3 regions of the Parabacteroides sp. AF48-14 genome follow, and region 2 is predicted to be linked to each of the others. Evidence: riboswitches for the same ligand, from Rfam matches in the RefSeq annotation. Region 2 holds a riboswitch; each other region holds the start of a gene.
What was found. A riboswitch is a leader RNA that binds a small molecule or an ion and turns the genes downstream of it on or off. The one in region 2 is predicted to bind thiamine pyrophosphate.
Positions count from the first base shown of each region.

Region 1 (10,569 bases), on a different contig from region 2:
CTGAGGTCTCCATATCCCAAATCGTCGGCAACAATCACGACGATATTCGGCTTCTGCGGCGAAGTCTGTGCCAGAAGCGGTAAAGAGAAAGCACCCATCAAGGGGAGTAAACAGTGTTTCATTTGCTTATTTTGTATTTGAGCGTTAGATTATAACAGTCTTAACTTAAAACATGTAATAATCCGCAAATATAATGATAGTAGTGAAATGCTGTTACACATTTTTCGCTAATATTGCACTTGTACAAATAAAATTATTGATGAAAATGAACAGAATTTGCGAACTTTTCGATATTCAATATCCGGTTATACAGGGTGGAATGGTTTGGTGCAGTGGTTGGAGGCTTGCTTCCGCAGTCAGTAATGCAGGCGGTTTAGGTCTGATCGGCGCCGGTTCCATGCACCCGGACGTCCTGCGTGACCATATCCGCAAATGCCAGGCTGCGACCGACAAGCCTTTCGGGGTAAATGTGCCTTTGATGTATCCGGAAATCGACGCATTAATGAATATATTGGTAGAGGAAAATGTAAAGATCGTTTTCACCTCTGCCGGAAATCCCAAAACATGGACCGGATTTCTGAAGGAACACAGAATGAAAGTCGCCCACGTAGTCAGCAGTTCCAAGTTTGCCGCCAAATGCGAACAGGCCGGTGTCGACGCCATAGTTGCCGAAGGCTTTGAAGCCGGCGGGCATAACGGGCGTGAAGAGACAACCACGCTATGCCTGATTCCGGCGGTACGTCGTGCGACCACTCTCCCGCTAATGGCTGCCGGAGGCATCGGAACCGGCGATGCGATGCTGGCAACTTTCGCTTTAGGGGCCGAAGGTGTACAAATCGGAACCCGTTTTGCCCTGACGAAGGAAAGCTCGGCACACGAGAACTTCAAGAACCTCTGTCTGAACCTGAATGAAGGCGACACGAAGCTCCTGTTGAAGAAACTCTCTCCCACCCGTCTGGTCAAAGGTGATTTTACGACAGCTGTCGAAGAAGCCGAGGCCCGTGGCGCTTCCGTCGAGGAAATGAAAGAGCTGTTAGGAAAAGGACGTGCTAAAAAAGGTATTTTTGAAGGGAACCTCCAAGAAGGCGAACTCGAAATCGGTCAAGTAGCATCCTTATTCCGGGAATCGCAAACTGTAGCAGAGGTCATGAAAGAGATTTTGGATGATTTTCAAGCAGGAGTGGAAAAATTGAATCATTTTTAATATTATCTTTGCAAGCAAGAATTAAGGGATTCAAACAAATAATTAACGTACTTAAATTAACGCTATGAGTATTATAGTTCTAATACTGATTGTTGAAACAGCACTTTGTATCATACTTCTGTTATCCTGGATCAGAAACAAGAAAAAGCAAGCGGCATATAAAGCCAGAGAAGCCGAAATTACGGACTTTCAGTTATTCTGCCTGAATATATTGGACAATATGCCTTTCCCTGTACTTGTCAAAGATATCAACGATGATTTCAAATATAAGTTTTGGAACAAAGAAGCTGAACTTCAATCCGGCAAAAAGCAAAGTGAAGTATTAGGGCATTCCGATATCGATATCTTTGGTGAAGAGCGTGGTTTGAGATACCGAAAAATAGACGAACAACTGGTAAAAGACAAAAAAGAATATCGCTCGGAAGAGGATTATCTTACTCCTGATGGGGTTTTACACAAAACAATTGTGAGCAAATCGGTTGTATCGTTAGGGAATGACCATTGGCTTCTCATTGCCCGTTGGGACATTACCAAGATAAAAGAATACGAACAAGAATTAATTCAGGCAAAAGAGAAACTGGAAAATGTCATCAAGACGCAGGATTTGGTGCTCAACAGCATTAATTTCGGACTTGTTTATGTAGACAAAAACTATGTTGTGCAATGGGAATCAACAGCCAGCCTGAATAATATAGCTAAAGGGCGGAGGTATATAGCGGGAAAAGTATGTTACGAAACTGTGATGGGGCGTCAGAGTCCTTGCCCGCATTGCGCATTAAGTGATACGGTTGAGAAAGGCAAACCTGTTCGCCACGAGATAACCGAAGGGGATACGACTATCGAGATCAGCGCCATACCGGTCTACTCAAACGACGGAAGCGAAATGTTGGGCGGCTTGATGAAACTCGAAGATATTTCAGATAAGAAACGGATCGAACATTTGCTCTATGAAGTAAAGAAAGCGGATGAAGCAAACCAACTGAAATCAGCTTTCTTAGCGAATATGAGCCACGAAATCCGTACGCCTTTGAATGCTATTGTCGGCTTCTCCAATCTTCTGGCCGAAACCGACGATCCCGAAGAGAAGAAAGAATTTGTTCATATCATTACATCAAATAACGAGTTATTGCTTCAGTTGATCAATGACATCATCGATATGTCCAAGATAGAAGCGGGAACACTTGATTTTAACTATTCCGACACGGATATTAACCTGTTGATGGAAGACCTCTGCCAGCAAATGCAGCTGAAAAATCAAAGGCCGGACAGTGTTAAGATCGAATTTGTACAAAAGCAGCCGGAATGTATTATCCATACGGACCAAAACCGTGTTATGCAGGTAATGATTAACTTTATGACCAATGCCATGAAATTCACAGAACAGGGCAGTATTACCTTCGGCTATGAAAAATCTGAAAAAGAGATTTACTTTTTTGTTAAAGATACTGGAATCGGAATCCCAGCCGAAAAGAAAGACAAAGTATTCGAACGCTTTGTCAAGCTGAACACTTTCGTCCAGGGAACAGGGCTTGGGCTTCCTATTTGTGCCATGATCATCGAGAAATTCGGAGGAATAATAGGTGTAGATTCCAAGGAAGGCGAAGGGTCCACTTTCTGGTTCCGGTTGCCAATCTGATTTTGAACTGATTTTTTTTGTACTTTTGCTACGTACAAACTAAAAAAGTCAATGCTTAAACGTCTATTTGTATCTGCAGGAATTCCCTTTTTTGTTCTGTCTTTATCTGTTAAAGCTCAAGAACAAGGTCATGTTATTACGACAGATAGCACAGCCCGGAAAGAGGTTATCACCGTTGACGGTGTGGAACTGAACGAAAGGCAATTAAAACGCTACTACCGTCAATTGCGTAAAGACTCCATTCGTGCACATAAAAATATATGGTGGTCCGTTCTCGGAGGACCTTCTTATACACCGGAAGCTTCATTCGGTGTTGGAGGTGCAGTCTTAGCCAGTTTCCGGATAAACAAACAAGATACTGTTTCGCAACGGTCCTTTCTGCCTGCCGGTCTGAATCTGTCGCTGAACGGAACAATTGTTGTTGCCGGTGCAGGAACATTTTTCTTCAATGAAAACCGTTTTCGCATTTACGTAAGTTATGGTTACAGGAATGAGCCTTCGCATTACTATGGCAAAGGATTTGAAAAGGCTGAAAATCTGGAACGGAGCGATTCGACGACCAAATTCCACCGAAACTATTTCCAACTGTATCCGCGTTTTGTATGGGAAGTACGGCCCCATTTCTATTTAGGCGGCCTGTTCGATCTGAATTATACACGGGCATCGGATATAAATCCGGTAATGGAAGAAGATCCTTATTTCCGGAAATTTAAAAGCAAATATTTCAATGTCGGTATCGGCGGGCTCATTCAATATGATACCCGTGATGATGTTGCAACTCCTACACGAGGGATGTTGTTAGGTACAAACGTCAAATTGTTTGGAAAATATCTTGGAGGTGCCTATAATTATGAAATCATCGAACTCGAATATCGCCAATTCAAGAACGTATTCCGTCCGCGCAGTACGCTCGCCTGGATCGCCAAAAGCCAAATCGGCATGGGAGATATTCCTTTTACGGAGTTGCCGACATTCGGTTCTCCCTTCGACCTTCGCGGCTATTATATGGGCAAATACCGGGATAAATCGATGGCTTACGGAATTGTCGAATATCGCCATATGTTCGGTTCACCGGCAAAATACAAAAGCGGTAACTTCTGGGCGAAATGCGGTTTTGTAGCCTGGGCCGGAACCGGGACGATCGGGGAAACTCCTTTTGACTGGAACAAGTGGAAATTCAATTTCGGTGCCGGACTCCGTTTCCAGATGCAGCCGGGAAAGAATTTCAGGCTGGATATCGGCAAAGAGCCCGGACAACCGGGGATGCAGGTCTATATGAATATGACGGAAGCATTCTGATCAGAACGACAGTCGCATCATAAAACGAACACCCTTCGTCTGGATACCCGGATTATCACGATAGTTCAGACGCCAGACATAATCCAGACGAAGGAACTTTAAGATGTTTTCCACACCGACACTGGCTTCCATATAAGGCGCTTTTCCCAATGTATAAGTATCGTCGGGGAAGAGATATAAGCCGTCTCCACCATTCATCGGATTATTCTTTTCAGTCAGATGTCCCCACAAGCCGCGGAAACAGAAGACTTCCCTCCACTTCAGTTTCTTTATCATCGGTATACGGTTCAGCAGGTTACCGTTCATGTAATACGTCAAATCCCAAGATGCATATTCATCGTTGATGAACTCCATCGCGTTCATATTCGTATATGACTCCGGCTGGATCGTATAAGAAAGGTTGGCATTCGGCAAGATCAACAATGGATAAGGTACTTTGTTCCAGACTTTTCCCGCTTTGGTTATAATATCGATATAACCGAAAGCCGAGAACCAGAAACGTTTCTGAATGCCGATATCCGTACGCTGGTAATCGTACGACGACCCCAACAGGTTTTTCTTCGCCATCACATGGCTGAAATTGAAGATCAGCGCATCGAAAGTAATCGGGTAACGAAGGTTACGCGTCTGATAGAACTTCTCATCCTTTGCATAACGGAATTTCAGTTCCAACTCCGTCATGTCATAACTCTTAGTAGGCGTAATGATCCCATCCGGACCAATACGGTCGAATACAGCATACTCGGTAGCATATTCACGGCGGTTACGGACAACGGCCCCATAAGCCAAACCATTATAATGCTCATGATAGTAAGTCAACTCGGCCTGCCGCAAATAAGTGGCACGCGTATCTTTCTGACGTTTCCACGCCAGGAACATATTATCTTTGCTGGCATACATATATTGCTGTCCCAACTGGTTGATGTCGTACATGTATTCCAGACGGATCGAGTTCAACGGGAACTCCTTACGATATTCCTTACGGTCGTTGAACGAATATTCGACAAGAGCGTCATATTTCAGCTTTTCATCTTTTGTCCCATACGCCATATAGCCGTCAAAGAACAAGTTTTTACTGAATGCCGTCGTCGTTGTTCCTCCCACACGGAAGCGGGCTCCTTCGATCGCATTACCACTGATCGCCGTATTCATCGGACCAAACTCGAACTTACTTTTCAACGGGTCCTTATTCGTCGGGATATAACCGGAAACGAGGATCGATACGATCTGTTCCGTTATGTAAAAGATCGGAACGGAGCGGAATTTCGCCATCAACTTCTCGACGGAATTGGGATTCTTCTTAATCCCCTCTTCCGGACGGTTGCTTATCCAGAATTCATCCGTCTGCCGATAAGCGTCTTTCAGCGTAATAACAGGCGCACTCTCCTTAAACACCTGGGCCTGTTCGACATCCGGCTCCTTAAACGACTGGTTGCTGTAAACATTCAGGCGCCGCGCATACATGCCTTTGGACTTTTCGCTTAACTTGAAATTGACATTGATATCGTCTTTCGTAATGATACGGGTACTGTCCGGCGTACGTTCGAACGTCTGTTCGATTGTCATTCCGGATACGAAGTTCAAGTTGATATCTTTGGGAACGTTAAGGATCGCTTTCTGCACAAAGAATGTGGAGTCGAGCGTGACAAACAGATGCCCGGTAAAACCGAATGTCTCCGAATTGAAGGGGACAAACCCCAGATCCACGCAGTTCCGCCCGTTCACCTCCAGCGTGTCGAGCAGATAATATTTGTAATAGTTCGGTCCGATTGTAGAAAGCGGGCTTACAAACCGTTGCAGAAACAAAGGAATATCGTTTTTAAAGATATCGACTTCCCGGAAAACCTCGTTCAGGAACTGCTGGATACCGTCGCGGGAGAATATTTCATCCACACCGGATGCTTTGCTGCCTTTGACAACCCGTTTTTCCGACTTCGGCTCTTTGCGATAATAAACCGTTTCGACCTTTTCCCTTTCCGAAACCGGCAGAATAGTCGTGCCAACATCGAGTGTATCGACAAAATCAACCAGGAAATCAAACTTGCCCGGCTTTCCGTCTTTTTTGGGTTTAGGATGGAAATCGTTCATCGCAAAGACCATCTTCTCATACTGATCGTATTGAAAATAGTCATGATTACGAGGGTCATTGCTTTCACGTGAAGCAATCACCTGTTTTACAAAGGTCACAGCCGGATTCTCCTTTTTGCTGTATTTCTCCTTTTTCGGCTTGACAACGACCTCATTCAACGCGATTCCGTTCGGCGCTAATTGTATTTTCAGATTATTGGTCCTGCCCGGAGTGACTCCCACTTCTTTTGTATCATATCCCAGATAAGAAACAACCAAGGTTCGGTTGGCATTCGGAGTAGAGAATGTGAAATTCCCGTCCCCGTCAGTTGCCGTTCCTATCGTCGTTCCTTTGAATATAAGAGATACATAAGGTAATCCTTCCCCAGTAATCGAGTCGGTCACTATTCCTTTTATTATCGTATTCTGTCCATTTGCTATCCATACCACAAATAAGGATGCCAGCAAAAAAACAATCTTTTTCCCCATCACAATTTTCTATCCTTAGATTTCTACTTTATCCCTAATTAAACGCTGCAAAAGTATAACAGTTTATTTTTACAGAGTGTTCCAAAACGTGCACATAATCTTCCAATTGAAAAAAATTCTTTCTACCTTTGCCTGTTGAAAGGGGTGCCATACTGTAAACGGGCTGAGATTATACCTGTGAACCTGATGCGGGTAATGCCGCCGTAGGAAAAAACAGACAAGGCTTTTCCCTCCTTTTTATATATAAATGAAAACAAACACAATGTTTCGCTATCCGGTAGCACTTACAATTGCCGGTTCAGACAGCGGCGGCGGTGCAGGAATACAGGCGGACCTGAAGACATTTTCAGCATTAGGCGTATTCGGAGCTTCTGTAATAACATCCATTACCGCCCAGAATACAACGGGTGTAAGGGGGATACAGGCTGTTTCGCCGGAAATAGTGGAAGGACAGATAAATGCCGTATTCGAGGATATAACGGTCGATGCCGTAAAAATCGGGATGTTGCATAACCGGGAAGCTGCCGGGATTGTAGCCTGTGCGATCGACCGTTTTTCGCTTTCAAAAGTAATTCTCGACCCTGTCATGATTTCGACAAGCGGCAGCAAGCTGATGGAAGACGAGACGATCGAAGTCATTGTAAACGAATTGTTCCCTAAGGTCATGTTAGTAACTCCGAATATAGACGAAGCTGCTTTCCTGTCAGGCATGCCGATACGGAATGAAGAAGAGATGGAAAAAGCCGCTCAAGAGCTTTTAGCCCGGGGATGCCGTGCCGTCCTGATGAAAGGCGGCCACCTGGAAGGAAGCGAAAGGGCCGATATCCTGTTCACGAAGGATGCGGCCCCTCTCCGACTGGTTGTCCCGGCTGTTCAGACACAAAACACGCATGGCACAGGATGCACACTGTCTTCCGCAATTGCCGCTTATATGGCTTTGGGTAAAGAATTGCCGGATGCCGTAAGGTTGGCAAAAGAATATGTAACAGCCGCCCTTGAGGCCGGTGCCGACGTGCAGACCGGACACGGGCATGGGCCTATGAACCATCTGTTCGCTCCCGTTCCGTTGATAAAAATAAAAGCATGAAAAAGCTGATTGTAATCACGACACCGGGCTTCTTTCCGGGAGAAAACATCATTCTCACCCGGCTTTTTGAAGAAGGAATGCAATCTCTCCACTTGCGTAAGCCGGAAGGAAAGATTGACGAACTGCGCCGGCTGCTGGATAAAATACCGGCCGTCCACTATCCGAAAATCGTGCTCCACGACTGCTTTTCGCTGGCAACAGATTACGGCTTGGGAGGCGTGCACCTGAACCGGCGCAACAGCCTGGCGCCATCCGGCTTCAAGGGGACGGTCAGCCGTTCCTGCCATTCCATCGAGGAAATCCGACACTACCAGTCGCTCGACTATCTGTTCCTGAGCCCTATCTTCCGGAGCATCTCGAAAGAAGGATACGGAAGCGGTTTTGCAATGGAAACCTTACAACAGGCCTCCGATGCCGGAATCATTAACGAAAAGGTTTTTGCCCTTGGCGGCATAGACCTTGCCACTCTCCCGTTGCTCCGCCCTTTCCGTTTCGGAGGAGCGGCCGTGTTGGGCGCGCTTTGGGGAGAGCGTCCGTCGACAGACAAACTGGATATTATTATCACACAATATAAAAAACTACAAGCATGGAATTAGACAATTATTTAGAGAGCTGCGCCGGCAGAGGCCGGTATGCTTGTTTCACCGGCCAAAACCGACTTATGTTCATCACGCATCGTACAAACAAATATACAGAGCTGGATGAGATCAAGATGGTAATCAAAGGCGGTTGCAACTGGGTTCAGCTCCGCATGAAAGACAATCTGAACCTTGAAGTCGCCAAAGAAGTTTCGCACTTCACCCTGTTCAAAGGCGGTTTAGATTGTGTCTGCTGCTTGGATGACAACCTGGAAATGGCAATCAAAGCCGGTATCCATTGCGTCCATTTAGGGAAAAACGATATGCCGGTATCAGAAGCCTGGCGGATCATCATCGAAAAAGGCTTGGACGACCTTTTCCTTGTCGGCGCAACGGCAAACACCTTCGAGGATATTTTGAAGGCGGACCGGGAAGGCGCTTCTTACATCGGCCTGGGGCCGTACCGTTTTACCGAGACGAAAAAGAACCTGAGCCCCGTGTTAGGATTGGAAGGATATCAAAAAATCATGGAACAATATAGGGAAGCCGGTCTCGAAATTCCTATCTTTGCCATCGGTGGCATTCAGTTTGAAGATATTGCCCCCTTGATGGAAACAGGGATAGAAGGCATCGCCGTCTCCGGAGCGATCATCAATGCCGATGATCCGGTGGAAGAAACACGCCGTTTCATCAGGGAGATCAACAAACACAAGCCGGACCCTTGCAGGGACGATTCAGAAATATAAAAAAACATACAATACAATGGCAAGTAAAAACAGAATACGCATTACCTATCCTTCATCGGAAAAGATCTATGTTCCCGGCAGCATCCACAAGATAAATGTGGGCATGCGCAAGATCAAGATACTGGATACCGTCACGCGTGGTGAAGACGGAGAACTGATCCACAAAAAGAACAATCCCGTAATCGTTTATGACACCAGCGGTCCGTTCTCGGACGCTAAAATCACAGTCAATACGCAGAACGGCATTCCCCGCATCCGCGAATCCTGGTATGCAGGGCGCAAGGATCTGGTACAATTGGAAGAATTGACCTCCGACTACGGCCGCCAGCGTTTGGCAGACCCGTCGCTGGACGCCATCCGTTTCCCGAAACACCATCTGCCTTACCGGGCGAAGCCGGGCAAGAACATCACCCAGATGTATTATGCAAAAAAGCGTGTGATCACACCCGAAATGGAATACGTGGCAATCCGCGAGAACCAACAAATCGAAGCCCTCGGCCTGAAATCCTATATCACACCGGAATTTGTGCGCAAGGAGATTGCCGCCGGACGCGCCATCATCCCGGCAAACATCAACCACCCGGAAGCCGAACCGATGATCATCGGCCGGAAGTTCCTGGTCAAGATCAACACGAACATCGGAAATTCCGCCCTTTCGTCCGGCATCAACGAAGAGATCGAAAAGGCCGTATGGAGTTGCAAATGGGGAGGCGACACGCTGATGGACCTTTCCACCGGCAACAACATCCACGAGACGCGCGAATGGATCATCCGCAATTGCCCTGTGCCGATGGGAACAGTCCCTATCTACCAGGCTTTGGAGAAAGTGGACGGAAAGATCGAAGACCTGAGTTGGGAGATTTACCGCGACACGCTGATCGAACAGGCCGAACAAGGCGTCGACTACTTCACCATCCACGCCGGCCTGCTGAAGAAACACGTCGAACTGACGCAGACGCGCCTGACCGGTATCGTTTCACGCGGAGGCTCGATCATGGCTAAATGGATGCAGATTCATAATGAAGAGAACTTCCTTTATACCCATTTCGCCGAAATCTGCGAAATCCTGAAGATGTATGACATTGCCGTCTCGATCGGCGACGGTCTCCGTCCGGGTTCCATCTATGATGCCAATGATGCCGCCCAGTTTGCCGAACTGCATACGATGGGCGAGTTGACACAGATCGCCTGGGACCAGTTCGTACAGGTCATCATCGAGGGCCCGGGCCACGTCCCCATGAACAAGATACAGGAGAACATGAAAGAACAGCAATATGCCTGCCACAACGCTCCGTTCTACACATTAGGCCCGTTGACAACCGATATCGCACCGGGTTACGACCATATCACATCCGCAATCGGAGCCGCCCAGATCGCCTGGCACGGGACGGCAATGATCTGCTACGTCACCCCGAAAGAACATCTCGGGCTGCCGGACAAGGAAGACGTCCGCACAGGTGTTG
Region 1 is NZ_QUDI01000046.1:395-10,963, reverse strand. It holds gene DW083_RS18125 (arylsulfatase) at 1-98, opposite strand, end outside; gene DW083_RS18120 (nitronate monooxygenase family protein) at 266-1,204, shown strand; gene DW083_RS18115 (ATP-binding protein) at 1,269-2,840, shown strand; gene DW083_RS18110 (BamA/TamA family outer membrane protein) at 2,892-4,139, shown strand; gene DW083_RS18105 (DUF5686 and carboxypeptidase-like regulatory domain-containing protein) at 4,140-6,695, opposite strand; TPP riboswitch at 6,826-6,922, shown strand; gene thiD (bifunctional hydroxymethylpyrimidine kinase/phosphomethylpyrimidine kinase) at 6,943-7,782, shown strand; gene DW083_RS18095 (thiamine phosphate synthase) at 7,779-8,378, shown strand; gene DW083_RS18090 (thiamine phosphate synthase) at 8,369-9,106, shown strand; gene thiC (phosphomethylpyrimidine synthase ThiC) at 9,123-10,569, shown strand, end outside.
Region 1: it holds a riboswitch for thiamine pyrophosphate, as region 2 does, so the genes downstream of both, thiD (bifunctional hydroxymethylpyrimidine kinase/phosphomethylpyrimidine kinase) here and DW083_RS10845 (sulfide-dependent adenosine diphosphate thiazole synthase) in region 2, are expected to answer to the same signal.

Region 2 (10,569 bases):
ATACCTCCCAGGCTCATGGTGTTTATGGTCAATCCCATATAATGCAGCGCCAGAATGGAAACCAACAGGGAAAGAGGAAGGGCAACCAGCGAAATCACCGTCGTACGGATATTCATCAGGAAGAGGAAGAGGACGATCACCACAAAGAAGCTCCCCTCGAACAGACTATTCTTTACGTTATTGATAGAGCTGTCGATGAAGCGGCTCTGGCGGAAGATATCCGTCGAGACATGCACGTCTGACGGCAAGTTTTTCTGTAAATCCGCCACAATCGCATCCAGCTTATCTGTCAGGTCGATCGTACTCGTATTCGGCTGCTTGGTGACCGTTATCAGCACGGCCGGTTTAGCCCGTTCGGAAGCCGTTCCGAGTTTCGGGCTCTTGCCGCCGATCTTCACCGTCGCCACATTCTCCAAGAGGACAGGGAAATCGCCGACAGTCTTTACAACACCTTTTCCGATCTCTTCCGCTTTGGCAGTGGAAAGGACGCCCCGGATGATGTATTCGTTATCGTATTCATAGAGTACGCCACCGTTGGCATTCCGGTTCATATTGCGAGTTACGGTCAGGACTTCATTCAAGCTGACGCCGTAATGCTTCATGCGAGCCGGATCGAGCAGAATCTGGTATTCCTTAATGTCTCCACCAATCACAGCCACCTGTGCCACGCCGCCTGTCGAAAGCAGTCGCGGACGGATTGTCCAGTCGGCAATCGTACGCAGGTCCATTTGGGTGGTGACAGCCGTCGAATCGTCAACCGTCAATCCGATAATCATCATTTCCCCCAGAATGGAAGACTGCGGGCCTAATGTCGGTTTCCCGACATTCTCCGGCAAGCTTTCACCAACAACGGCCAGCTTCTCAGATACAATTTGGCGGGCCCGGTAAATATCCGTCCCCCAATCGAACTCAACCCAGACAACCGAAAAACCGGTCGTAGAAGACGAACGCACACGGCGCACATCCATCGCACCGTTCACAGCCGTTTCCACCGGGAAAGTAACCAGGCGTTCCACCTCTTCGGGCGCCATGCCATTCGCCTCCGTCATGATAACAACAGTCGGCGCATTCAAATCCGGGAACACATCCACATCCGTATGGAACGCCGTATATGTTCCAGCAATCATCAGCAGCAGGGAACAGACCAGTACAACCAGCCTGTTATGCAGCGAGTAATATATTATCTTGTTCAACATAATTTAATTGACAATTGATAATTGACAATTGACAATTAAGAAGACTGTGACAAACTAATTGTCAATTCTCCATTGTCAATTGTCAATTTATTAATGATTATGTGTATGTGCAGGAATAGCATTAGAGGCAGAAGCTAACTTGATCTGGTACGCGCCTTCGGTCACGACTTCGTCACCGGCTTTCAGGCCGCTCAGGATCTGCACTTCGGAACCGTTATCGGCTCCTAACGTCACAGGCACTTTCTTGTAGGCTTCCTCATGCTCGCGAACATAGACAGAATAGACGCCCTGCTCCTCGATAAGTGCAGAGACGGGAACGCTTATCACGTTTTGTAGCGGTGCGGTAAGCAGATAGATTTCGACGAATGAACCGGGAATGATAGCGCCTTTGTTGTCGAACTCGAACGTTACCGGCACATAGAACGAGTTTGCATCGGAAGCCTTCCCATACGAAAGCAGACGTCCGCGCAGGTCGGACAGTTTATAAGTCGCATTGTCATACGGTGTACGGAAATTGGCAGACTGCACGGAAGGCAGATAGTTATAATATTTCTCCGAAACCTCTGCACGCAGCACCAGGCGATTATTCTGTGAGATAGTCGCCAACGGCTGGCCGACAGTCACATAATCACCCTCCTTCACTTGCAGGTTCTTCAGATAGCCATTTATCGGCGAAACAACGGAAACACCGTTAGCCGTCTGTTTTCCTGCAACAGCTTCCCAGGCGACTTTCGCATTCTCATAATTCAGGCGTGCCTGCTCGAAATCTTTGGCTGAAACGATCTTATCTCCTATCAAGGCTTCCATGCGTTCATATTCCTTCTTTGCGTTCTCATACGCATATTTGGCTTTGGCTGCCACATTTCCGTCAGACAGCCCGCTGGATGCAAGACTCAGGATTGCCTGCCCCTTGCGTACAGCCGCTCCATCGACAAACGACAGGTTGCCGAATGTCACCACACCGGGAACCGTAGCGACAACAGCCGACTCTTCTCCCTGGGCAGCCATCACGCGGCCGCTTGTTTTGATCACATCCGTGAATGCGCCCGGTTCCACTTTATGCGTCTTCAGCCCGACTGCTTCCGCAAGCGCCTTTTTAAAGGATATTTCTCCGGCATGTCCTCCACCGGCTTCTTCATGTGCATGATCATGTCCCTCGTGTTCATGGTCATGCCCCTCATGATCGTGATCATGTCCTTCTTCATGCTCGTGAGCTTCGTGTTCGTGCTCTCCGTGAGTCGCAGTATTCCCACTGCAACCCGCTAACAGGTAGGCGAAAATCACCCACGCTAAATATATCTTCTTCATTCTGATAGATTTGTCTAATGTATATTCGATAATAAATAATAAGGATAGAAGGTTGCATCAAAAGCGGGAATTAACACTCTTGACACGACTTCACTCAATCATCAATTATACATAGAACGGAGGCGCACGAAGCCCTGACGCAGATATTATCCACGTATCATGCAGGGACTCGATGTAAAAGGACCGGTCTTTCTCAAATAAGAGTTTATAGAATACCGGAACAGGAGGATTTATATAGTCAAAAAGTACAAGCAAGGGGAACAGATATTGGCTTGCATCTCCATCTGTCGTATGTGAAAAGATAGAAGTATAGAGCGCGATGTTATGCCCGTTGCAGCCGCAGTCATGCGATTGCGAACTGCCATGCCCGCCATGAGCCGCTTCGGTCGACAGCGATTTATAGCACGGCAACCCGTTACTATGGTGATGATGCGGCACAACGACCGACAGTAACACCACGATACTAACAAGCAGCATCACATACTGATATATTTTCCGTTTCGCTCTCATACTTAGTGATGCAAAAATAAGAAGTTTTTCATTACTACGCAATTATACATCTAAAGAATAAGGCCAATTTGACTCTCATAATTGACTTTTGATTCATTTTTATTTCATTTTTCGGAACAAAAGGGCTCTTTCTTGCGTTATAAGAGTAAATACTACATATACATATTTAATAGGGAGAAATAAAATGACAACAGATGTACTCAACAATAATCTGATAGAAGCGTTAAAAATGAAAATTCCCGATGGTTCAAATCTCGCAAATGAATTAATGGACATTTTATACATCGGGAAAGAAGCTGTCTACCGCAGATTAAGAGGCGAGGTACCTTTTACATTAGCAGAAGCAGCCACCTTATCAAAAAAATTAGGCGTTTCACTGGACCAGGTCGTCAGTGCAGGTTTTACAAATAATGCCATGTTCAATCTGAACTTTTTGCATTATTCGGAACCACTAAAGACCTACTCATCTATCATCAGGCATTACACAGATGTATTGGAAACTATAGCCGGTGATCCTGAATCCGATCTTTGCACAGCATCCAATATGATACCGCAAGCGTTTTATCTGAGATATGAATATCTTTCACGCTTCCGCTTGTTCAAATGGATGTATCAGCATGAGAAAGTAAACTGCGTTAAAAACTTCTCAGAACTTCAACTGACGGAAGAACTGGCCGATGCACAAAAAAAATTTGTCAACATCTCCCAAGAAATCGAGACGACCAATTACATATGGGATCAATTGATCTTCAAGCACCTGGTCAATGATATCAAATATTTTCAGGATATGCATTTAGTCACGGAAGAAGAAGTTGCAAAACTGAAAGAGGAACTTTTTCATTTGCTTGACGAACTGGAAGAGATTGCAACCATCGGCAAGTATCCGATTAGCGGAAAGAACGTTAATATCTATATTTCGAATATTGATTTCGAAGCGACTTACAGCTACGCCAGCATGAAGAATTTCGAATTCGGGATGATTCGCATCTTCTCGATCAACTCGATCTCTTCTAAAGACAAGGAGTTCTGTCAGAGCCAGCGGGAATGGATCAAATCTCTCAAACGCTTCTCGACCAACATATCGGTGAGCGGAGAAATACAACGCATCCAGTTCTTCAACGCACAACGGGAACATATCAAAATGCTCTGAAAGAGCATTTTGATAGTTGAAAGTGTTAACCGATTTTCGCACAGATAAGTTCAGCCGCTTTCTTTCCGCTCATCAGCATACCGCCGAAGATCGGTCCCATACGGAAACTACCGCTTACACCATTAGCAGCCATACCGGAAACGAACAATCCCGGATAGATTTCCTTTGTATTCTCGACAGTCGTAGATTCGCCTAACTCGACGTTCAACGAACGTTCGCCGATCACACCGCCAGTCGGAGTGTTCAATTTAATATCGTTCTTGCGGGCAACTACGCGGGCAATTTCGCAATCGTGACCTGTTCCTTCCAGAACAGCCTTTGCCATGATCGTCAGCGGGTCCACATGCATACCTTCACGGATGACCGGAGCCCAGTTCACAACCACGCCGGCTACGGCGTCGTTATGGAACACAACGTCTTCTACAGAATAGCAGTTGAAAATAGTTGCACCGGCCTTCGTTGCGTTATAGATCAATGCAGAAGTGGTGTGTACGGAGTCCATAATATAAGTACCGTTACCGGCATCCTTATAGCTAACGCCCAACTCTTTCACGATCGGCATGGCTTCTTCCTGCACGACGATGTCGTTAAACATCATGGCGCCGCCCCACATACCTCCACCGGGAGCCAGTTTACGGTCGAACAAAGCAACTTTCTTTCCGGCTTTAGCCAGGTAATAAGCGGCAACAATACCGGAAGGGCCACCGCCTACAATAGCGACATCAATAGACAAATTACTCTTCAACTTCGCAAAGTAAGAGTCAATAATTCCTGTTGAAACAATCTGTTCCATACAAAATAATAATTAGAGTTTAAACATCGGGAAGCACATAGAGGTAACGCTCCCCTTTATTTAGCAATTCTACCTTTTCCCTTCACGGCATTACCCGGGCAGGTTCTATGGGTATAATCTCAGCCTGATAGTAAGGCACCCCTATGATAAGTCGGTTGCAAAGATAATAAATTATCCGAAATGCGGCGGGCGTTTATTCATTTTCCGTTCTACAAAACTTTTCATAAACTCGACTGTTTCGTCCACTCCCAACACGGAAACATCAATCGAGAAGTTATAGCTCGAGGCAACTCCCCATTCTTTATTCGTATAATAGTTATAGTAGGCAGCACGCGATTTGTCGGTTTTTGTCATCAACTCTTCCGCCTGTTCCACCGTAACATGCTGGTTTTCGATAATCCGCTGGATCCGGTTTTCTTTGTTGTTATGGATAAAGAAACTCAAACAATCCGGATCGTCGCGCAAGATATAATCGGCGCATCGGCCCACGATTATGCAAGAACCTTTCTCCGCCAAGTTCCGGATCGCATCGCTCTGGTAGAGGAACAAACGGTCGTTAGACAACACATCGGCATACGGAGGAAACAGCCCCATATAAGAATAGCCCATCGTAAAAGCGTATGCCAGCCCACTGGATGCCCGTTCGTCAGCCTTCTCAAAAAACTCTTCACTGAGCCCGCTCTCCTTGGCAGCAATCGCCATCAGTTGTTTGTCATAATAGGCAATACCCAGCGCCTTTGCCAACTTCTGCCCTATCTCGCGGCCACCACTGCCAAACTGCCGGCCGATGGTGAGTATGATTTTATTGTCGTCCATAATTATTTCTATTTATCTGCATTCTCTTCTAATGCATCTTTCTCTAAATCTATTATAATGCGATCAATTTCATTCTGTAATTGAGGAACATTTACTTTTACGATACGAAGAATTATTTCTGCATCCACATTAAAATACTGATGTGCAATTATATCACGCAGCCCCATCACATTCCGCCAGCTTATTGCCGGATATTTTGAGAAAAGAGATTTATGTGTATACTTATCAATATTCTTTACTGCTTCACCAATAGTAACCAACAACATACAAATACTATCCAATCTCATCATCCCATCAGGAGAATGAGTAAAATCATCAGCTGTATTTACAGGTATAGAACGAGTAACAATCGTACACAACGAATCTCTGATTTGTTTAAATAATAATAGAACTTCTTCCTTACACATATATCCCGTCCCTCTCTATATTTCTTTTTAGTAAGATATTCATATTATCACGAAGACGAATTATGTCAATCTTACAGTTCAGCAATTCTTCTAATTCGTATTTAATATTTAGAAGAATAAAGCCATCCGGCTCCTTCATCTCTACACAAACGTCCAAATCGCTATCTATATTTTGTTCATTACGGGAAACAGAACCGAATATTCCCAAACGGATAATACCATATCGTTCGGCCATCTGTTGTTTATAACAGCGAAGTAGTTCCAGATATTCTGCTCTTGTCCTCATACTTACATTGAATATTAGTTTATCTAAATAGTATGTGTTGTCACAAAGATATACATTTTTTATTTAGCACGAAACTTCCTGAACTGGTTTATTAATACAACAGCGGTCACGGCGGTGGCAGTCGCATCGGCAATCGGAATACTGATCCAGACGCCCAACGTGCCAAGCCAGGGAGGAAGAATCAGCAGGCAGGGTACGAGGAACAGCAACTGACGCGTCAACGAAAGAAAGATCGCCTTTTTCGACATCCCGATAGAAAGGAAAAAGTTCGTCGCCACCATCTGGAATCCGACAATCGGAAAAACGGCAAAGACGATATGCAAGCCTGATACAGCCGCCGCAATCAACTCCGGATCGGTTGTAAACATACGGACAATCATCGAAGGGAACAGCTGGCAGAGCAGGAAACCTGTTGTCGCCACCCCAATCGCCCACTTCATCGTCAGCTTCGTCACCTCCGTCACACGCGGATACAGACGGGCACCGAAATTATAACCGGCAATCGGCTGCATTCCCTGGTTGAATCCCATGATAATCATAATAAAAAGAAATATAATCCGGTTCACGATCCCGTATGCCCCAATCGCCATATCGCCCCCATGTTCTTTCAGCCCCCGATTAATCAGGATTACGATCAAACAAGCGCAAAGGTTCATCAGGAAAGGCGACAGCCCGATGTAGAGGATGCCTTTCACAATCTCATTCTTCAGCCGGAAAATGCCCTTTTTAAAATGCAAGAGTTGTGTCGGCCGGGAGAAATGGATCAATTGTCCGGTCAGGGAAATAACCTGAGAGATAACCGTTGCCCACGCCGACCCCTTGATTCCCCAGCCGAAACCGAAGATAAAGAGCGGATTCAACACACAGTTGATCACCACGGATGCCAGCGTTGCATACATAGCCATCTTCGGAAAGCCGGAAGAGCGCAGGACTGAGTTCAGTCCTAAATACATATGCGTCACCACATTCCCCATCAGAATCACTTTCATGTAATCACGCGCATACCCGATCGTATTCTCACTTGCTCCGAAGAAATAGAGGATAGGATCGAGAAACATCATGAAAGCCAGCGTAAACGCAAGTCCTAACACCACATTCAGCACCAGCACGTTTCCCAACACCCGGTTCGCCCCCTCGTAATCCTTTTGCCCTAACTTCACAGACACCAGTGTGGAAGCCCCCACCCCGACCAGCGAACCGAAAGCGGCAGCCAGATTCATCAACGGAAAGGTCAGGGCAAGGCCCGAGATCGCTAACGCCCCGACACCATGTCCGATAAAAATACTGTCAGCCATATTATAGAGCGAAGAGGCCGTCATGGCAATAATGGCAGGAATGGCGTATTGCGTCAGTAGCTTGCTGATCGGCTCGGTACCGAGCACTAAAGGAGAATTCTGTTTAGTCATGCTGCAAAGGTACGCAGATTTAGAAAAAAAGGTTACTTTTGTTATCTTATAAAGTATAAAAATTATGGCGGAAAATTTAGTAATCAACGACGGAAGCAAAAAAGAACAATACGAAACACTGCTTCCTCAACTGAAAGCATTGACAGCCGGTGAGACCGACGCAGTGGCAAATATGGCAAATATCGCCGCCGCTCTCCGGCAGACATTCGGTTTCTTCTGGGTCGGTTTCTACAGAGTGATAGAAGACACGTTAATATTGGGACCATTCCAAGGTCCGTTGGCTTGCACGCGCATCCGCTACGGGAAAGGCGTATGCGGCACAGCCTGGAAAGAAGCCCGCACAATCATCGTTCCGGATGTCGATAAGTTTCCCGGCCATATCGCCTGCAGCTCCGCCTCCCGTTCGGAAATCGTCGTGCCGGTCATCAAAGAGGCTAAAGTCGTTGCCGTCCTGGATATAGACAGTGATGCGCTTGGCACGTTCGATGAAACGGATGCCACTTATCTTGAAAAGATTTGTGCGGAAATTGTTGCGTTATTGAAAATATAAATTTTACAATAACCCCCTTTTTCAGCCGTTTTTCTATTTCATCCGAAATTCCGATTCATTTTGGATTGACTCTTTTTACGGTTTTAGCCTCTCTTTTTGACAAGTAAAAAAAAGAGGTGCCGGGACTGTTTCAAAAAGTGTGCATTTTGATTGCAGAAAAACGGAAATACCAACAAAGCGATAAAGCTTAACTCCCGGAGAATCGAATATTTGAAAATAAAACGGACGGCGTTCCAAATATCCCAAGGAAATTCAGGGCCTTTTTTGCCCTTTGGACGGTCGTAATGGAGGAAAACACTCAAAAAAGTAGAAAAAGTCCCTTTTTGAGGTCAAAAAAGCGGATTAACATTTGTTTGGATTCAAACCTCTTTTTTCTCTTGAAAAATACGTTTTTTACAATAAGCTCCCCTAAATAATAATTGATTGTCCCATATCCGGCAAAATTTGAATTATCCGTACTTTGATTAAAAGATATAAAATAACCACTCAGCACAGAGGGCTACTAACTAATTGTTTTTTTATACGCAAGCACCGCAATTATCCTCTGTTACTGAATGGTATTTTAAATCATAGCCTACAGTTTTAATTAAAGCCTGTCAGGTGTTCGGTTTCAAGGCCTATTATTAATTGTGAATATGGATAAATAATAATAGTGCACCTTATCTTAATTACTGTCACACAAATATATAACTATATATCACAAACAGAGTGTTCTTTTTTACGGAATAAATGGCAAATATTCGCATATTTACAGCAAAAAGCCTCAAACAGGAAATACGGAGAAAAATAACAGAAGCCATGACATTGTCTATGCATTTTTTTATACTTTTGTACGCATAAGACAGAATATACACAACAATGAAAAGTAAAAGTTTAGTTTCTATCGATCAATGTACCAAAGAGGACATTCTTCGTATTCTGGATAACGCCAGGAAGTTTGAAGCGAATCCGAACCGTAAAGTGCTGGAAGGCAAAGTGGCAGCGACCTTGTTCTTCGAGCCCTCCACCCGTACCCGTCTCAGTTTTGAGACTGCCGTGAACCGGTTGGGCGGACGTGTGGTCGGTTTCTCCGATGCATCCACGACCAGTTCTTCCAAAGGCGAAACACTGAAAGATACCATCCTGATGGTAAGCAACTATGTCGACCTGATCATTATGCGCCATCACCTGGAAGGCGCTGCCCGCTACGCTTCGGAGGTAACAAATATTCCTATCATCAATGCCGGAGACGGTGCAAACCAACATCCCTCACAAACCATGCTGGATTTGTATTCCATCCAAAAGACACAAGGCAAGCTGACCGACCTGACCATCACGATGGTGGGCGACCTGAAATACGGACGTACCGTCCACTCGCTGATCGTAGGGATGTCCCATTTCAATCCGACATTCAACTTTATCGCTCCGAACGAACTCCGCATGCCGGACGAACAAAAGAATTTCTGCGATAAACACGGCATCAAATACAACGAATATACCGAATTTACGGAAGAGATCATCAACCAAACGGATATTCTGTACATGACCCGCGTACAACGCGAGCGCTTCACCGACCTTGAAGAATACGAACGCGTGAAGAATGTGTATATCCTGAAGAACGACATGCTGAAAAACAGTCGCGAAAACCTGCGCATCTTGCATCCGCTGCCTCGTGTAAACGAGATCGCTTACGATGTGGACGACAATCCCAAGGCTTACTACATCCAGCAGGCACGCAACGGATTGTTTGCCCGCCAGGCTATCATCTGTGAAGTATTGGGAATCCCTGTTGAAGAATAAGAACCCAGTTCATTAATTTTCAATTTTCAATTATCCATTTTCAATTATAAAGCTATGTCAGCAGAAAAGAAAAAAGAATTACAGGTCGCCGCTTTAGAAAACGGTACGGCTATCGATCATATCCCCCCCAGCCAGTTGTTTAAAGTAGCTAAATTGCTGGGACTGGAAAACATGGACAATACAATCACAATCGGCAACAACTTCCACAGCAACAAAATGGGATGTAAAGGTGTAATCAAGATATCCGACAAATTCTTCTGCGATGCGGAAATCAACCGGATCGCCCTGATCGCCCCGAATGTGATCCTGAACATTATCCGCGATTATGAAGTTGTAGAGAAGAAGACGGTTACTTTGCCGGACGAACT
Region 2 is NZ_QUDI01000020.1:18,811-29,379, reverse strand. It holds gene DW083_RS10865 (efflux RND transporter permease subunit) at 1-1,196, opposite strand, end outside; gene DW083_RS10860 (efflux RND transporter periplasmic adaptor subunit) at 1,287-2,504, opposite strand; gene DW083_RS10855 (DUF6769 family protein) at 2,610-3,014, opposite strand; gene DW083_RS10850 (hypothetical protein) at 3,199-4,164, shown strand; gene DW083_RS10845 (sulfide-dependent adenosine diphosphate thiazole synthase) at 4,190-4,957, opposite strand; TPP riboswitch at 5,017-5,110, opposite strand; gene DW083_RS10840 (AAA family ATPase) at 5,129-5,773, opposite strand; gene DW083_RS10835 (DUF86 domain-containing protein) at 5,782-6,180, opposite strand; gene DW083_RS10830 (nucleotidyltransferase family protein) at 6,173-6,466, opposite strand; gene DW083_RS10825 (MATE family efflux transporter) at 6,526-7,872, opposite strand; gene DW083_RS10820 (GAF domain-containing protein) at 7,937-8,422, shown strand; gene pyrB (aspartate carbamoyltransferase) at 9,281-10,201, shown strand; gene pyrI (aspartate carbamoyltransferase regulatory subunit) at 10,256-10,569, shown strand, end outside.

Region 3 (10,569 bases), on a different contig from region 2:
TGTCTTTCTGTAATTCAAGTATTTTTGAAGCTAACGTCTGACGCAGGTTCAGGATGGCACGACGTCCGAAGTCTGCAAAATGCACTTCGTCGGTTACTTCTTCGCCGACTTCGCAATCAGCGTCGATCTTACGGGCCTCAGTCAATGTCAGCTGAAGGTTAGAGTCTTCCAGTTCGTCATCTGCAACAACCGTACGGTTTCTCCAGATTTCAAAGTCTCCTTTCTCAGGATTGATAATTACGTCGTAATTTTCATCCGTACCGAACATTTTAGCGATCACGTTGCGGAATGAGTCTTCCAACACGCTGATCATCGTATCCTTATCTATATTCTTCAACTCCTTGAACTCAGCAAGTGTGTCAATCATACTGATTGTTTCCTCTTTCTTGGCCATAATCTTTTACTTGAATCTTATTAAGTATTTTGTATATTTTATTTCATCGAATGTATATGACTGGTCTTCCTGTACAGTCACCTTACGCTTGGCACCTTCGGGTTTTACCTGTTTTTCAACAGTTACGACTACCCCGTTTTCATCGGCCGATTTCAATACACCTGCCAACTTCGTACCGTTTTTAAGCAGCATTTCCACTTCATTGCCTATATTTTTCACATACTGGCGAAGCACTTTAAACGGAGATGTTATACCGGCGGAACCCACTTCAAGCTCGAAGTCTTCCGCATCCCGGTCCAAGTGACCTTCCACATAACGGCTCAACTCCACACAGTCGTCGATGCAAACACCCTCATCATTATCTATCTCTATGATAATCAGGTTACCCGGTTTAATTACTACGTCTACCAAATAATTGTCGGAAGAAGCTAATTTCTCTTCAACCAACTGACTTATTACGTCCTTTTCAATCATACACATACAGTTAAGAACAAAAGAAGGGGACTGCCCGCCCCCTCCTCATCTTCGCTTAATCGCCCGCAAATATACAAATAATCAATGAGTTTTCAAACAAATATTATTATTTCTTTCATATCCGTATCAGATATTGTAAGATTCCCTCTTTTTACGTTTCTTTGTACCCGAATTCAAAAGGGGTGCTTATGGTTCAATACCATAGGCTGAGAACATACCCATATTACCTGTACGGATAATGCCGGCGTAGGGAATTGAAAAACCAAGCCTTCCGGGCTTGCATGGTATATTTCTTCCGACACTCCTTTTCACCGTTCGTTTATTTTATTTAGGTTATCAAAAAAACAAAGGATGAAAAGTGTATTTATTTTAGCCTCATCATGGGCTGTACTGACTGCGCAGGGAATAACTGTCGAACCTGCCGATTCACTGAAAATTTCCAAAGACGTATCACTGGATGAAGTTGTTGTAACAGCAACCAAAGTTGCCAAAGGAACGCCTGTCGCCTACAGCGAGTTAACACAAGACGAACTGAAACGACGGAACGACGGACAAGGTATCCCCTACCTGATCCTACAATCACCGTCTGTTATCATGACTTCGGATGCCGGAACGGGTATCGGTTACTCCGGTTTCCGCATTCGCGGAACAGATGCCAACCGTATCAATATCACTGTCAACGGAGTACCCGTGAACGACTCGGAGTCGCATACCGTCTTCTGGGTGAATATGCCCGATTTCGCCTCTTCGGTTGACAATATCCAGATACAGCGCGGCGCCGGGACTTCTACCAATGGGGCTGCCGCATTCGGTGCAACTGTCTCTATGCAGACACAAAAATCGGAACTGAAGCCCTACGCCGAATATTCGGTATCAGCCGGCTCGTTCGGAACTGTCAAGAATACAGTCAAGTTCGGTACCGGACTTCTCAATGACCATTTTGTTTTCGACGCCCGTTATTCCAATATCCAAAGCGACGGCTACATAGATCGGGCCGATGCCAATATGCATTCCTACTTCGCATCGGCCGCCTATTACGGAGACAACACGCTGATTCGTTTCCAGACATTCGGCAGTATCGAAAAAACCTATCAGGCATGGACCGGTGTTCCGTCCTATATGCTGGATTCCAACCGCACATACAATCCTTGCGGTGAATATAAAGAAGACGGAGTAACCAAATACTACAAAAACCAGACGGACAACTATCGGCAGCAAAACTACCATCTGACCGCCAGCCAGCGCTTAAGCGATCTCTGGAACATGAACCTGACTCTCCATTACACACACGGAGCAGGTTACTATGAAGATTATAAAGGCGGCGCCAAGTTTAAAAGCTACAAACTGAATCCTTATATCAACAGCCAAGGCGATACGATCACCAAGACGGATCTCGTTCGCCGCAAATGGCTGGAAAATGATTTCTATGGCGCCATCTACAGTGCCAATTTCCGGGGCGAACGCCTGCAATTCTCAGTAGGAGCCGCTGTCAACCGTTATGACGGCAACCATTTCGGCCGCGTCATGTGGGCAAAACAATCGAACAGCCTTCCCGAACCTGATTATGAATACTACCGCAATACCGGCAATAAGCTGGACTATAATATGTACACAAAGGCCAACTACCAATTCCATCCTCACCTGAACGGCTACCTGGATATGCAATACCGAGGCATCCACTATACAATCAAAGGAAGTGACGATAAAGCCGGTGACAACGTAAATATCAATAAATACTGGAACTTCTTCAACCCCAAAGCGGGTATTAATTTCCAAAAAGACGGGCACAATGCTTTCGTCTCATTCTCCGTAGCCAACCGCGAACCCAACCGGGACAACTTCACAGAGGCCGGCCCGGACGAACGTCCGCAACATGAAACCTTATACGACTACGAAGCAGGCTATGGTTTCGGAAATTCCCGTTTTCACGTCGGTGCAAACCTTTATTTCATGGACTATAGCAACCAATTAATCCTGACCGGTAAGATCAGTGAAATCGGTGAAGCCCTTACCTCCAATATCAAAGACAGCTACCGCATGGGGATCGAGTTGACCGGAGGCGTGGAAATCGCCCGTTGGCTGGATTGGAGCGGGAACCTGACATTGAGCCGGAACAAAATCAAGAATTTCACAGAAAGCATCGAAGTGTACGAAACCCTCCCTAACGGCGATTGGGGCTATCAGCGTGAGGATCACAATAAGCTGGGAACGACCAATATCGCTTTTTCACCGGATATCATCGCCAACAGCATGTTCAACTTCAATTGGAAACAACTCAGTGCAAGCTTTAACTCCCAGTTTGTCGGACGCCAATATATCGACAATACTTCCAGCAAAGACCGCTCCATCAATCCTTACTTTGTAAGCAATCTGCGTGTCGGCTATGTCTTCAAGCCGAAGTTTATGAAAGAAATCGCTCTTGATGTCACAATAAACAATATATTTAACGAGCAATACGAGACGAATGCCTGGGTTTACTCAGCAATGGTCGACGGTGAGCGTTACAAAGAAGACGGCTATTTCACCCAGGCGGGGATAAATGCCATGGGCCGGGTAACATTCAAGTTTTAAACAATGGAACAACTATTGGAATATTTCGGAGTATTGACGGGGTTGCTTTATCTGCTTTTAGAGATCAGGCAGCATCGTGCCATGTGGGTAGTCGGCTTCCTGACTTCCCTGGTCTATGTGTTCGTCTTTTTCTTTTCAAAAATATATGCCGACATGGGGTTGAACATCTATTATGTCGCAATCAGCATATATGGCTTCTGGCAATGGACCCGTAAAAAAGCTATAAACGAAGGAAAAACAGATCAGAACACCCCGGCAAATGAAGCAATCCTCTATCGCAACATGACGTTCCCACTTTTTACGGGAATAATCCTCGCAATCCTTGCAATTTATGCCTTAATCTATTATATCCTGCATAATTTCACCGATTCGCCTATCCCTGCCGGTGATGCGTTTACCACTGCCGTCGGGATCGTCGCCACCTGGATGCTGGCCCGCCGGATCATCGAGCATTGGATATTCTGGATCATCGTCAACTGCGTATCCGTCTATCTTTATTACCTGCGTGGACTATACCCCACCATGTTTCTATATATTTGCTATGCCATACTGGCCGCAGTCGGATTATACACCTGGAAAAAGAAAGGAATAAAAACAAATGATAGCACCTTATAATTGCGTCGTCGTCGCAAACGGCACTTTTCCACAAACCGCTTTGCCGCTCCGCCTGCTGCGCGAAGCCTCTGTCGTCATAGCCTGCGACGGAGCCGTACAAGCTTTGCATGATGCTGGCATCACCCCGACAGCCATTGTCGGTGATCTGGACAGCATTCAACCCCGCTTCCGGGAACTGTATGCCGGCCGTATCCACATCGTAGAAGACCAGGAAATAAACGACCTGACAAAATCCGTCCGTTTTGCCCGCCAATCCGGAGAAAAAGAGGTCCTGATATTGGGAGCCACCGGGTTACGCGAAGACCATACACTGGGCAACATTTCCCTGTTGGCTGATTATGCCTCCCTGTTCGACCGTGTGGAAATGCTTTCGGACTATGGCATCTTCACCCCCATCCGGCAAACAACAACGCTGGACAGCCACCCCGGGCAGCAAGTATCCCTTTTCTCCCTCTCCCCCTGCGGCAGGATAACGACATCCGGTCTCCGCTGGCCGATAAACGACCGCCAGCTGACAGCTTGGTGGCAAGGGACTCTCAACGAAGCGACAGGAGACAGCTTCACCATCACCCTTTCGCCCGGCAGCCCGGTCTTAGTCTACCGCACCCTGTAAACGAATAGTTCATTTCTAAGAAAAAGTGAGCTATCCCGTTCTCGCGCTTGACGCGGGATCGCATTAAAACCGACCGTATAAACAACTGATTGACAAGGACTGTTCTACTGCGGCCCCGAGTCAAGCGCGGGGACAGGGCAGTTTTGACACATCCCTAAGCTCAAAAACCGTTCGTTGAAACGAAACGGCAAAAGAGAGCCTGCGGCGGAGGACTTATTGTATAAAACGCGTTTTTCAGAGTAAAAAAACATCCGAAACCGAACAAATGCTAATCTACTTTTCTGCTATCAAAAAGGGGCTTTTTCCTATGATCTGGCACCTTATCGCCATGAAGAGGGACTTTATCGCTCTGATCCGGAACTTTGTTGCTCTGAAGGTTGACTTCATATAGCGCGAAGTCAACCTTCAGAGCGATGAAGCGTTACTTCAAGGGAATTTTCTGCGCACCTCACAGCAATAAGCCTCCAAAATTTCCTTGGGATATTTGGAACGCTGTCCGTCTTTGTTCGCAAATAATCGATTCTCCGGGAGTTAAGGTTTATCACATTGTCGGCGTTTTCATCTTTCGATAATCAAATTGTACACTTTTCGCAATGGACTCGGCACCACATTTTCTCTGCAGTCAGCCGAGCCGGTTAAAATCATGAAAAGAGTCAATCCAAAATCGATCAAGATTTCGGATGAAATAGAAAAACAGTCGAAACAGGGGGTTAATGTATATTTTTCAATTTGCAGAAGATCCAAAACTAAGAAAAAGTGAGCTATCCCGTACAAAAAAAAGTCCCGAAGGGATCTAAGATCAGCCTTCGGGACAAAATACACCCTCAATTTTACAACTTAGTATTTATTCAAGCCTCACGGCTGTTTAATAAAGTTCTTGTTATACCTTTTATGCAGGTAATCTATTTAATTGAGAAGCTTTCCATTCAGGAAAACCATCAATATTGGCATATACATGGAACTGTAATTTATCATCTGCCACCTTTTTCAGCTCTGTTTTAGGAGCCAGTGGCAAACACATATCATCTACAGCGAACAATGCTTTTAGCAAAACTACATCGTACCCGTCGCGAATTACCTCTTTCTGTAGTACCACCGGCACATTTAACCTTGCCAGATAATAAGCAGAACGTTCATACGCGCACCATGCATTACCTTCGAGATATAAGTAGACACCATCCTGGTTGTCTATCTCATTCATCAAAACTTTTTCGACATCTGCTACACGTTCCATAATCTTACTTATTAAGTCCTCAATCTTTTATACGCAATCTCTTTATATGCAATAATTATATCGCAAAGATACAGGCTTATAAGTCAACCGCTGCGATGTAAAAGTATCAATTATACTACTCAAAGCTATCAAAGAGCTGATTATCGGCTTCTTTCTTGCGCAATTCGTCCAAATTGGCAGCTGCACCCTTCACTCCGGCTGCTTTTGCCTGTTCGAGCAATCTGCCGGCTTCACTCAAGTTGCCTTCCATCAGGTTCAACACACCACGTGCATGGATCGCTTCCGGACTGTTACCCGCTTTTGCCAGGTAATTACGTGCAGCGCTCAAATCTTTCTTTGACAAAGCGATATTTGCGGCATTCAGATTGGCTACCGGATCGTCGCTATACATACGGACAGCGATCTCGAACACGTCATTATAATCCTTGCTACCGATTTCGTAACTGTTGGCAACCGCAAACATTTCACTCAAGCTTAACTGTTGCGGATGAGTCTTGATAATCTCGCGGCCTTCTTCAACCGTAAATTCACGTACCGTATAATCAACACGGTATTCGGAACGGCGCAAAGACGGGAAAATACCGGCCAATACATAACGATAAGCAGCCCCGCCATTCAAAGCTCTCAATTCAGCTTCTTTCTTATCCGGGTCTTTATCGCTATTGATAATAGCCAAAACGGCATCACGGTCAGGCACCTGATTATCGGCTTCCACTTTAGCCTTGAAACCTTCCCAATCCTCGGGTACAGTTTCCAGTTTAAAGAAGCTCGATTTGAAATCATGTTTCTTTTCAATATAACCACGCAACGCTTTTACACGGTTTTCAGCCAGCACCGCATTGGATTTATAAGAACCTTCGGGTGAAGCATATCCTTTCAATACAATACCCGACAAGGTGATATTCTTATCATCCACTACAGTCTTGATCGTATTGTCGATCTTAGCCAGTTCGACCGCATTGTTACGGAAATCAGGCAAAATAGCATATCGTCCCACCTGAAAATCCAGATAAGCCGTACCCACTTCGGCACGATGTTTCACTGTTTCAGCTTCCGGAGAGATATAAGCCAGCGTCGGCATCACTTCATAGCGTTTGTCCGGACGTGTCATGACCTTATCGGCAATCAACAGCGGTTCGCCCTGCGCTTCCTTGCCGCAACCGCACATATTCGGTACCAGCACGAAACGGGCATCTTTCATCCATGATTCGAAAGGAATCGTCATCTTATAGTTAATCACGCTTTCGCTCTTTCCGGTCTGTACCACCAAAAAACGCGGTTCGTCCTGCAAGTTATTCAACGCAATCTCACGGTCATACACTTTCTGGCTGATCCGGCCGTTCAACAGGATGGATGGCAGACCTTCTTTCTGTGAAGCGGATTCCAGCACAGGAGTCAGCGTAAGATTCTCGCGCGACTTGATCTGGCTGCCGTCTACAGTAATAACAGCGTCGATCAGCAACTCTTTTCCTTGTTGTTTCAGTTCGTTACAAACTACTTTTACCGGGGCCTGAGCAAGGATAGCCGGCGAAATAACAGCCAACAAAGCGGCTGCCATATATAATTTTATTGTCTTCTTCATAGCTCCGATTATTTAATAAAGTAAATAATAGAAAGAGCAGCTTTCGTCACTCCGAAATAATCTTTATCTCCGGCAATTTTATCACCACAAACGGCACACGGATATTTGTCGTAGTCCAGATGCGCCCAACCAACACCGATCACAGCTTCCATACTCCAACGGTTACTCAACAACCACTGGTAACCATAAGACAGACCGGCACCGTAGAGATTACCTTGATAACGATTTTTCTCCATATTATCACTCAGGAATTTCATTCCGCCGACATTATAATCGGCATAATGAGCATGAACTCCAAAGAAATGACCGTTAAACTTCTCGCACAACCAATAGCGGGCTTCAGGTTGGATCATCCAGTGTTTCCAACGTGTGTCGTCACCGAACTTCCATCCGTTATAGTTTCCGGACAAGTCCAGTGTCCACTTCTTGCTCAATCCCATCTCAACCCCGAGGTTGATCGTTGCAGTAGCGTCGTACAGCAAGTTTGACTTCACCGCAAACTTCTGCCCATAGACATTAGTCATGCCAGCCAGAAGCAAAAAGAGGAAAAGTACTTTTTTCATACACTTCATTTTTTAATTATCTTTTGTTTTTCTATCCTATTATTAAACAACAATGGTGATAAAACTGTTTATTCCGATACAAAAATATAATAAGTCTTTACCACTCGCAATAGGTACACCTTTCAAGTTTCGCGGGCAAAGCTACCAAGAATTATCCAGATGATATAAATACCGATGAAAAAAGTAAGAAGAGAGAGAAATACCGATTCTTTAAAATCACAGCCGGAATGAGAGGTTTAAGGCTGAAATATTGAAGTATAATTAAAACTTTTCCGTATCTTCGCAAAAGTTTGAAGTATAATTAAAACTTTCCTCAAAATGAAGCAGCCTAAGAACATTATAAAGAGAAGCAACTATACAGATAAAATAGAGCCATTCATGCGCAAATCCATTATAAAGGCTCTAACCGGACAACGCCGTGTCGGGAAAAGCTTCCTGCTATACCAGCTTATTGAAACAATACGGCAGGAAGATCCGGCTGCCCACATTATCTATATCAACAAAGAAGATTTCGAATTCGATATATGCAGACTGCAAAAGATCTGTATGATTATATTGCCTCCAAACACATAGACGGCGCATACAATTACATATTCATCGATGAAATACAAGATATTGCTGGGTTCGAAAAGGCTCTCCGCTCTCTTCTACTGGATGAATACAATGATATCTATATTACAGGAAGCAACGCCAATCTGTTATCCGGCGAACTGGCGACTTACCTGAGTGGAAGATATATTGAAATCAAGGTCTACAGTCTTTCGTATCCTGAGTTTTTAGAATTTCACAAGCTCAACGACAATACGGAGAGTTACGATAAATACTGCAAATACGGTGGCCTCCCCTATCTGATCAATCTGCCTCTTAAAGAGGAAACGGCAAACGAATATCTGAAAAGCGTGTACAACACAATCGTTTTCCGCGACGTTGTCGCCCGCTATAACTTGCGGAGCACCTCGTTCCTGGAAAAACTGATCCAGTTCCTGTCTGAAAACATCGGTAACCTCTTTTCAGCCAAAGGAATCAGCGATTATCTGAAATCGCAACATTCCACAGTATCCGTCAACCAGGTGCAAAATTATGTAACCTACCTGACAAACGCATTCCTGATCCACAAAGTGCCTCGTTACGACCTTACCGGCAAACGCATCTTCGAGATCGGTGAAAAATACTACTTCGAGAATATGGGAATACGTAACATTATTGTCGGCTACCGGATTAACGACAGAGCCAAACTATTAGAAAACATTGTCTACAACCATCTTTTATACAAGGGTTATGAGGTAAAAGTCGGTATACAGGGCACGCAGGAGATCGATTTCATCTGCGAGAAAGAACAGGAAAAACTTTACATTCAAGTCGCCCTCAGGCTTGACAGCGAAAAGACAGTCGAACAGGAATATGGTAACCTGCTAAAGATACAGGATAATTATCCCAAAATCGTAATCTCCGAAGATGAATTTTCGGGAAATACTTATGAAGGGATCCGGCATTACACAATTCGGAAATTCCTGATGATGTAAACAAGCCGGCTCCCATTATAATTTTACACAAACCTTATAGGCCTACAATATTTATTGTTTTCCAAACCCCTCCTGCCTTTATATAGAACAAAGGGGGAGTCACTCCCGGCTTAATCCAAATAAACGTTTCATAAAAAACATTGGCTGCGCCGGTTTTCTGCTGGGCTGTAATACCTTCGGGCATATCTATCATTTGCCAGCCTCCGGAATAGTTCGTGAAAATCTGGATTTTTGCATAATACTTACCTTCATTACTATTATAGGTAGCTATAAGCGCAGAGGTATTTACGGCCAGATAATCGATACCGTCAGTCGTAATATCATTCAGTCCCTTCTCTATACATCCTTCCTGCGAGGCTTCTGCACCGACTGTCATTATCGTTGTCGAAGTGGAAAGACGGGAGGCATTATCCGGTATAGATTTATCAAACACATCTTTGGCCGAAATTAACCCATATTCATGAACCGCATCGATCTTGAATATATAGCGTGTATTTCTCATAAGGCTCATATCTTCATTGACTGTATTCTGCAACAGGAAATCCAGCCGATAATAGCCATCTTTCATCATTCCGTCAATCGTTGTTTTCCCTCGTATCACCATACACAGACTACGATGTACCTCATTATTCTCTAACTGTTCTGTTTTCAAAAGACTTTCCGGAATATAGAACTTGGTTCCCTTATTATCCAAACCCGTTTGGTGAAAAGCGGTTCCCAGATCCCGGCTACCTGTAGCGCCTGCCGGAATTGAAATTGTTCCTTTTTGCAATGTTCCGTCCGCCTTAATGGGGGCAACAAAACCTTTATCATAAGTACCGGCCAGATAAGCCTCTTCCAAGTCAAAATTAATCACCAGGTCTTCATCGACAAACACCTCTACACAGGCCATACTACGTGTCATAGGGATTGTGATCGGGGCATCGTCCGTATACAGTCCATTGGATAAAATCACCTCGCCCCACATCGGGATGTAGACCGTTCCACTCTGGGATGGAAC
Region 3 is NZ_QUDI01000007.1:25,613-36,181, reverse strand. It holds gene nusA (transcription termination factor NusA) at 1-394, opposite strand, end outside; gene rimP (ribosome assembly cofactor RimP) at 401-868, opposite strand; TPP riboswitch at 1,037-1,138, shown strand; gene DW083_RS04720 (TonB-dependent receptor) at 1,220-3,439, shown strand; gene pnuC (nicotinamide riboside transporter PnuC) at 3,443-4,054, shown strand; gene DW083_RS04710 (thiamine diphosphokinase) at 4,038-4,667, shown strand; gene DW083_RS04705 (hypothetical protein) at 5,557-5,901, opposite strand; gene DW083_RS04700 (DUF3868 domain-containing protein) at 6,017-7,483, opposite strand; gene DW083_RS04695 (DUF3575 domain-containing protein) at 7,492-8,046, opposite strand; partial or broken gene DW083_RS04690 (ATP-binding protein) at 8,365-9,569, shown strand; gene DW083_RS04685 (fimbrial protein) at 9,604-10,569, opposite strand, start outside.
Region 3: it holds a riboswitch for thiamine pyrophosphate, as region 2 does, so the genes downstream of both, DW083_RS04720 (TonB-dependent receptor) here and DW083_RS10845 (sulfide-dependent adenosine diphosphate thiazole synthase) in region 2, are expected to answer to the same signal.